One region of the Jeotgalibacillus malaysiensis genome, then DNA from elsewhere that is predicted to be linked to it. Evidence: riboswitches for the same ligand, from Rfam matches in the RefSeq annotation. Region 1 holds a riboswitch; the other holds the start of a gene.
What was found. A riboswitch is a leader RNA that binds a small molecule or an ion and turns the genes downstream of it on or off. The one in region 1 is predicted to bind cobalamin.
Positions count from the first base shown of each region.

Region 2: it holds a riboswitch for cobalamin, as region 1 does, so the genes downstream of both, LG330_RS15665 (ABC transporter substrate-binding protein) here and LG330_RS05680 (ribonucleoside-diphosphate reductase subunit alpha) in region 1, are expected to answer to the same signal.

Region 1 covers NZ_CP085252.1:1,000,252-1,004,681, reverse strand. Annotated here, with positions in the region: gene LG330_RS05680 (ribonucleoside-diphosphate reductase subunit alpha) at 1-1,715, opposite strand, end outside; cobalamin riboswitch at 1,991-2,191, opposite strand; gene LG330_RS05675 (YitT family protein) at 2,311-2,886, opposite strand; gene LG330_RS05670 (FadR/GntR family transcriptional regulator) at 3,010-3,723, opposite strand; gene LG330_RS05665 (lactate utilization protein C) at 3,802-4,430, opposite strand, start outside.
Region 2 covers NZ_CP085252.1:3,004,136-3,008,565, reverse strand. Annotated here, with positions in the region: gene LG330_RS15670 (ring-cleaving dioxygenase) at 80-1,054, shown strand; cobalamin riboswitch at 1,248-1,435, shown strand; gene LG330_RS15665 (ABC transporter substrate-binding protein) at 1,713-2,693, shown strand; gene LG330_RS15660 (FecCD family ABC transporter permease) at 2,656-3,708, shown strand; gene LG330_RS15655 (adenosylcobinamide amidohydrolase) at 3,711-4,430, shown strand, end outside.

The DNA of each region.
Region 1 (4,430 bases):
AATGCAATTGTTTCATAGAGTTTATCCGCATAGTCGACTGCTTCTTCAGACTCCCACTGGATGCTTTCAAGTGCGAGCAGATGGTGCCAGCCGAATGTACCAAGCCCGATCGCACGGTATTTCCTATTGGTCCGCTGCGCCTGACCAACCGTAATATTGTTTAGATCAATGACGTTATCCAGCATTCTGACCTGGATTGGAATGAGCCTCTTCAGCACATCCTCTTTGACAGCGCGTGAAAGGTTAATAGATGAGAGATTGCAGACGACAAAGTCACCAGGCTTGCGTACAATCACAATATTTCCGTCTTCATCCTCATATTCTTTTGTAATTGTCGTCGCTGACATGTTCTGTGCAATTTCTGTACACAGGTTACTGCAATAAATCGACGTCCGGCCTTCTGTGATTTTATTTGGGTTCTGACGGTTCACTTCATCACGGTAAAACATATACGGCGTCCCGGTTTCAAGCTGTGACACCATGATGCGCGCCATCATATCCATTGCCCGGTAAGACTTTCTCGGTAAAAGCGGATGGTTTACTGCCTCTTCGTATTTCTCAGTAAAATACTTGCGGTCAGCCTCATCATAAAAATCCTCCAGACCAAGAGGATTCCCCTGCTCGTCTTTCCAACCCATAATAGTTTTCACTTCATGCGGGCAGAACGTGTGCCACTCTCCGACACTGCGGCCCGACTCATTCGTTTCCTGCAGCTTGTGCATAAATAAATCCGGAATCGATACACCTGTGAAAATATCGTGCGCTTTTCTTCTTTCATCCCCATTATTCGTTTTCAGATCAAGAAAGCCGTTCATCATATCTTTATGAAATACATCCAGATACACTGCAACAGCGCCCTGTCTCTGACCAAGCTGATCCACACTGACAGCTGTGTTATTTAATAAACGGATCCACGGAATAACGCCTGAAGAATTCCCTTTAAACTTTTTAATATCAGAGCCAAGCGCCCTTACCTTTCCGTAATAAACGCCGATTCCGCCACCGTCCTTACTGAGCCGTGCAATATCCCAGTTATTTGTGTAAATGCCATCCAGCGAATCCTCCACCGTATCAATAAAGCAGGATGCAAGCTGCCCCGTCTTTTTTCCGGCATTTGATAAAGTCGGTGTTGCAACCGTCATGAATAGATTACTCATCGCCCAGTACGCTTCTTTTACGAGTGACAGTCTCTTTTCAAGGGCTTCATTTTTCATCAGCAGCATCGCAATGATCATAAATCGCTCCTGTGGCAGCTCGTAAAGGTTACGTTCATGGTCACGGGCCAGATAACGGTCAGCCAGCAGGAACAGACCGATATAGTTGAAAAGGTGATCCCGCTCAGGTGTGATTTCCCATCCAAGCTCTTCAATGTCAGCCTTTGAATAAGTATTGAGTTCTTCTGTGTAAATGTCTTTATGTATCAGTGTTTCGATCAGCTGATAGAAGCTGCCGTATTTTTGCGTGGAATCATAATTCCGGTTAGCTGCTGCCTGGTCATACAGTTCGTCCAGGTAGAGTCCCGCTGCAAGGTACGTCCAGTCCGGTGCGTCCATTGCGACCCGGTTCAGCGCATAGTGCATGGCAAAGTCGCGTGCAGTGTCTTCTCTTTGTGTGAGCTGGTCCATCAGTTCAGTTGCATCGAGCTTGTATTTGACTGCTGTGTCTTTGATCGTTTGCAGCGTCTGATGAAGATTGATTGGTTTTTGTGTGGTCATTTTGAGAACCTCCGATTTTATTAAATGTATTTTCTGGCGCCGATGCCAACACAGAGGGCTAGGCTTTCCTGTCCCCGGGCGGGAGTCTTCGCCCTCTGTGCCTGCAGCAGGATTATGCTCCAATAACCTTCTCTGTTTGTTTGTAGGTTAAAAGAACAAGAAAAAACCGCCTATCGGAATAGGCGGTTAGATAAAACGATTTGCATTATAAGAGCATAGTCCACACATGGAACCTGTCTGATAAAGCCATCGTTTCTTTCCTCACACCCCGAAGAAATGAAAACAAAAAATAAGACAGGTCTCCTGACTCGTGCGTCACTCTACTCTGAACCCTTCCCATATAAGCACCCTTTTAGAAAGCTCTCTTATACAGTGGACTGTCCATTTCGTCAGCACATACAGTTGCGGGGGCAGTTCCGGATTCGCACCGGATTCCCTTTTAAGCGAACATTCGCATCTTATCTTTCGGCAACACTATATGTAGTTACATAAAAAACATATTAATACTATATATTGAATAATGACATCTTACCTGAAAAATAATCATTTGGCAAGGAAGAGTTCATTTCATGACATTTTATCAAAAACCGGCAAGTTATTCGTTCTGTTTACGGTACACAGTTATTGCGGTTGCAGCACCGACAATGGTGATGACACCACAGGAATATAAAAATGTGTGCAGTCCAATCGCCTGATATCCAATAATAACAACCATTCCGTCAATCATAAATATAACGATTCCTGCGTTAATCGAAGACGCTTTAGAAATGATATGAGCCAGCAGGTCCGTACCACCCGTACTCGTATCAAATCTCAGCATAAGTCCAATGCCACACCCGATTAACAATCCACCTGCAATGACACTCGGAAGAATAGGCATTTGTAACAATGTTCTAAGCGGTGACAGCCAGTCAATCAGCAGAGATGAAACGAATAATCCGTGAAGACTGTTATAAAAATACGCTCTTTTGAAAAACCAGGCATAAATAAATAATGGCACACTTAACAAAATCATTGCCAGGCCCGCCTGTATATCAAAATAGTAATGTGCAATTAATGCAAGTCCAATCATACCACCGTCAAGCAGATGATGCGGCACTAAAAAACCGTTTATTCCGACCGCCAGCATGAAACTTCCAACCATAATTGCGATGCTCTTTTTAAAAAGCATTTTACCCCTCTCATAGCACGCTTTATTTATTATGCTATGAAAGAGTGCTTAAACTATTACAACGCTTAAAAGAGACTGCATAACATAGCAAAAGCCACAGCGGACTATGCCGCTGCAGCTTAGCTATTGATTCCCGTGAAAATCAATCAGTGTCTGCTCCACATTTCTCAAATGCTCTAGCATAGCACGCTCAGCCTCTTCACCATCCCGGCTGCTCACAGCTTCAAAAATCGCCTGGTGCTCAACTTGCAGCCTGTGAAACTGCTCCTGATCAGCAAACAATGCGATCCGTCTGCTTTCATACATCGTCTTCCCCAGCGTCTCAGCCATCTGGTGCATCATATCCTTCAGCAGGTTGTTACCTGAACTCCCGGCAATTGCCAGGTGAAATTTAACATCTGCTTTTTCACCGAGATCCTGATTGCCTTCTGCTGCATCCATTTCAACGAGTGCACTTTTCATTTCAGCTAACTGCCCATCCGTTCGGTTCTCAGCTGCAAGCTTTGCGGCACCTGCCTCCAGAATTTTCCGCACCTCAAATAGTTCAAGCATTTCCTGCTTTGAAATAAATGTATCTGCAACCGGCGCAATCAGCTCAGAGAAGTCAAACTTATTAATAAACGTGCCTTCACCCTGCCGGATCGTAATAAGCCCGACTGCGCGCAGTGCACTGAGCGCTTCACGGACGGCCGATCGGCTGACGTTGAATTCCTTTGCCAGCTTTTCAACAGAATCAAGCCGCTCCCCCGGTTTGAAATCCCCCTTGCGGATCATCTCTTCCAGCTGTTCGCGGATCACTTCTGATATCTTTTTTGTCTGTACCTGCTTAAACGCCATGACCTGCACCCCGTTTGATTCTAATGTCTTTATTATAGCACAGGACCGGCTGATTTCTGTCTCAGCCGGTCCTGCTCTTTATTCATCATCAACAAGAATATAACACGCACGGATCGGTCCATGAACACCTACTACAAGACTCATTTCAATATCAGCACTGTTACTCGGGCCACTGATAAAATTCACGCATGACGGCACGCGCTCGCCACGTTCAGCCATCTGATGAATTGCAGTCGTTGCCTGCGTCATACGCGGTACAAGCGTGCTTTTGGGAATAATGGCAATGTAATAAGTCGGCAAGAGACTGACAGATCTGCCTTTACCGCTTTCACTCAGCAGCACAACCGTACCTGATTCAGCGAGCGTATAATCTGAAAATGTGATGCCGACATCTGCTTTTTCAGCAAGCGCTACTGAATCACTGCCGTTTTCAGCACGCCACACATCGACTGATTCTCTCGATTGAAAGTCCTTCAGACCAAACGCTTCAAAACGTGGGTCATCCCACGTTATAACTGACTTGGCATCATATTCTTCAAGCACCTGGTCGATCACCTCAGACAGATCTGCTTTTTTTGTCTCCTTAAAATCAGTGTGAATTGCCAGACACTGTGTTTTTAACACTTCGACAAGCTGATCCTTTGAATAATCCTTCATGACTTCCAAATGCGGCTTATGCTTATAGTCAGGTCTTACTACACCTTCCG
Region 2 (4,430 bases), 1.6 Mb from region 1:
TTTTCTTGCATTCTTTTACAATCGGGCATACAATAAAGATAGAAAATATCTCAGTTTCGAGATAAAAGGAGTGTACATCATGAAAGTAACAGGTATTCATCACGTATCAGCTATCACATCGGCTGCTGAGAAAAATCATAAATTTTTTACACAAACATTAGGCATGCGACTTGTTAAAAAAACTGTGAATCAGGATAGCACGTCTTCTTATCATTTGTTTTATGCGGATGCAGTAGGCAGTCCGGGAACAGATATGACTTACTTTGATATCCCGATGGCCGGGCGCACTTACCCGGGCGTTTCAAGTATTTCAAATACGGCATTCCGTGTGCCGACGACTGAATCTCTTCACTACTGGAAAAAGCGTTTTGAAGAGTTAAATGTCCGTCATGATGATATTGAAAAGCGTGCAGGCCGCGACACACTTTATTTTGAGGATGAAGAAGGATCACGCCTCATGCTTGTTGCAGATAATGGTGAAGAAGGGGTAGCACCCGGTGTGCCATGGACCGGTGCTGATGTTCCGGAAGAGCATGCAATTGTTGGACTTGGACCTGTCACACTGACTGTGCGCCGCGCAGAAAAAACGATCGCAGTGCTTGAGCAGGTGCTTGGGTTTGAAAAGGTGAGCGAGTATCCGAACCGTGCCGGTGCTGAACTGCCTGCAATCCAGGTTATGTCGGTTGCAGAAGGCGGCACTGGTGCTGAAGTGCATATCGAGGAGCGGCCTGATCTTCCGCCAGAACGTCCTGGGCGGGGAAGTGTGCACCACGTAGCATTCCGGATTCCAACTTTTGAAGACTATGAAAAGTGGGATGAACGCATTCGAAGCTTTGGTCTGATGACATCAGGAGAAGTGGACCGTTATTATTTCCGCTCAATTTACTTCCGCGAGTCAAACGGCATTCTGTTTGAGCTGGCAACAGATGAGCCGGGCTTTGCAACAGATGAAGATATGGAGCACCTTGGGGAGGAACTTGCACTGCCACCATTCCTTGAGCCAAAACGTGCGCAAATCGAAGCGAGCTTAAGACCATTAGAAATCAAAAGCTGATTTGTCTGCCGTCCGGCCTGCGCCGGGCGGCTTTTAAGTGGGCTTGGGTGACAGGTCATTTGGCATGATTTTCGGAACCACCGACAAAATCTCCTGAACGTCACTGGTTTTCTCCTGAACCACAACCCCGCTGATGAAAAATCCCTTGTACACTTACCAAAACTAAGTGCTATAATAGCATTGAAAAAACATTTCAATATGAACGGATAGAGGTGCTGATCATCAATGATCAGTTAAAAGGGAAGCTGGTGCAATTCCAGCGCGGTCCCGCCACTGTAAATGACATGTGTCTGCCACAGCCACTGTAGCTTAAGCTATGGGAAGGAGACAAACACTCAGACGTCATAAGTCAGGAGACCTGCCTTGATTCCAAGCACCAGACACGCCTACGAGGATATGGGCGGGTGTTGCAGTCTCTCCGTTTTTTACATACGGCTATACCCTGCAACCCTGCATCTCCCGCGTGAGATGTTTTTTTATTGTCAAAAATAAAAAGGGGGATTGTCAGTAAATCACGTTAAGTGATACATGAATGTGATTAGTCCATACAAACTGAAGTTTACAGCGCTGATGCAGTGGAAAGCGTCCGTCTGGAGCGGAGATCAGGCGCCAAACTTTTACTCAAAAAAACTTACATAAAAAGACGGAGGAACACAAAATGAAAAAATGGTTACCAGTTTTACTCGCAGCAGGCGTACTTGCAGCCTGCTCGGACAGCGCAGAAGAAACAACAGAGGAAACGCCAGCAGAAGATCAGCAGGAGGAGTCAGCTGAAGAGCCTGCTGAATCTGAATCATCATTCCCTGTCACAGTAACAGATGCAAATGGTGATGAGATCACAATCGAAGAGCAGCCTGATGCGATCGTATCCATGCTGCCTAGTAATACAGAAATTGCATACGCACTTGGACTTGATGAAGAAATTGTTGGTGTATCTGACTTTGACAACTACCCTGAAGAAGCAATGGAAGTTGAAAAAATCGGGGGCATGGAGTTTAACGTAGAAAAGATTATCTCCCTTCAGCCTGATGTTGTGCTTGCGCATGCATCGAATCCGGGTGGTGCAGATGGTCTTCAGCAGATTGAAGATGCAGGCATTCCGGTTGTTGTGATTGAAAATGCAATGACGTTTGATGAAGTGTACGACACGATCGACATGATTGGTCAGGTAACAGGAACAACTGAAGAAGCAGAGCAGATTATTGCAGATATGCAGGCAGGCTTTGATGAGATTGCCGAAAAGGCTTCAGCGATTTCAGAAGAGGACCAGAAGTCAGTGTTAGTGGATGTGGCTGGACCGCCTGAAATGTATGTAGCAGCAAACAACACGTTTATTCAGGAAATGCTTGATCTGATCAATGCTGAAAATGTGATGGCAGATCAGGAAGGCTTTGTACCGTTAACAGAAGAGGAAGTCGTTACGCGCAATCCGGAGGTTGCATTACTGACATTTGGAGATTTCGTAGAGGATGCAGTGGAGCAATGGATGGGTTATGAAGGCTTCAGCGAGGTAACGGCAGTAACAAATGAAGATGTCTATTTAGTTCCTTCAGACCCGGTTACACGTTCAGGCCCGAGACTTGTAGAAGGAACGCAGGCGCTTGCAGAAGCGATCTATCCTGATGTTTTCGCGGAATAAGGTCTGGTCGGGATACGCTGTTTCCCTCCTGCTTTTATTGACTGCATTCACACTCGGAGTGACAGTCGGCTCTGTAAGAGTGCCTGTCATGGACATGCTCAGCATTTTTGCAGGGGCGTTCAGTAACCGGGAAGCGCTGGATCCAATGTTCAGCTCAATCGTGCTTGATATCAGATTTCCACGGGTTGTACTTGCTGCCCTTGTTGGCGCATCTCTTGCGATTGCAGGGGCTTCTTTTCAGGGACTCCTGAAAAATCCGCTCGCTGACCCCTATACACTTGGGGTTTCATCCGGCGCGTCAGTCGGTGCTGTTGCGACCATTTTCCTCGGACTGACGATTCCGGGTCTTGGCAGCTTCACATTGCCTGTGATCAGTATTTTAGCAGCGCTGCTCACATTGATCATTGTGCTTGGCTTTGCCAGAATGGTCGAGAAATCAATGAAAATGGAAACGATTATTCTGACAGGAATTATTTTCAGTTCATTTCTCGGCTCGATTCTATCCCTGATGATTGCATTAACCGGTGAAGAGCTCAGACAGATCATCAACTGGCTGCTTGGCAGTGTGTCGATGAGAGGCTGGGAGTATATCCGCCTGATTGCGCCGTTCTTTATCATTGGTGCAATCCTGTTAATGTGGAACGCACGGGAGCTGAATGCTATGGCATTTGGTGAGGAGCGGGCCCAGCATTTAGGGGTAAACGTTCAGCAGAGAAAGTTTGTGGTGTTAGCTTCAGGTTCACTACTGACCGGCGCAGCAGTAGCCGTGTCAGGAACGATCGGCTTTGTCGGGCTTGTGGTGCCGCATATGGTCAGAATGCTTACAGGTTCAGATCACCGTCATGTGCTGCCGCTTTCTATTCTAAATGGAGCCAGCCTGCTCATCTTATGTGACCTTGTCGCAAGAACAATTGTTGCACCGACTGAACTCCCAATCGGTGTGATCACAGCTTTAATCGGAGCACCGGTATTTGGACTGATACTCATTCAAAAACGTAAGGAAAGGAGAGGATAGCGATGCTGAAGGCTTCACAAATAAGCGGTGGATATGGCGAAAAGGACGTCGTGAAAAATGTTTCATTTGAACTTCGGAAGCAGGAGATTTTAGGCATTCTCGGACCTAATGGCAGCGGAAAAACGACGCTCATGAAAATGATCAGCGGACTGCTGCCGTGCCGTCTAGGGGATGTTTCTTTTAAAGGCCAGCCACTCAAAGATTATTCAGCGAAGCAGCTCGCCCGTGAAATCGCCGTACTTCCGCAGCTGCACAGTCATGCATTTGACTATACGGTTCGTGAAACGGTGTCAATGGGCCGCTATCCTCACCAGAAAGGCATGTTTGCACCATGGACTGCGCATGATGAAAAAGCGGTCAAAGAAGCAATGAATCAGACCGGCGTCCTTGAATTTGAAGGGAAATCGATTCAGGATCTTTCAGGCGGGGAACGTCAGCGTGTATTTTTAGCGCAGGCACTTGCACAGGAACCGAAGCTGCTTTTACTCGATGAGCCGACAAACCATCTGGACTTGTCTTACCAGAAACAGCTGCTTGATCTCCTGAAGGAATGGACAGAAACGCATGAACTGACGGTGATATCGATTTTTCATGATCTAAATATTGCCTCATTATACTGCGACCGCCTGCTGCTTTTACACAACGGTAAAACCGTGCAGCTGGCTGAACCGGGACATGTGCTGAACAAAAAAACGGTTGAGCATGTGTATCAGGCACGTGTG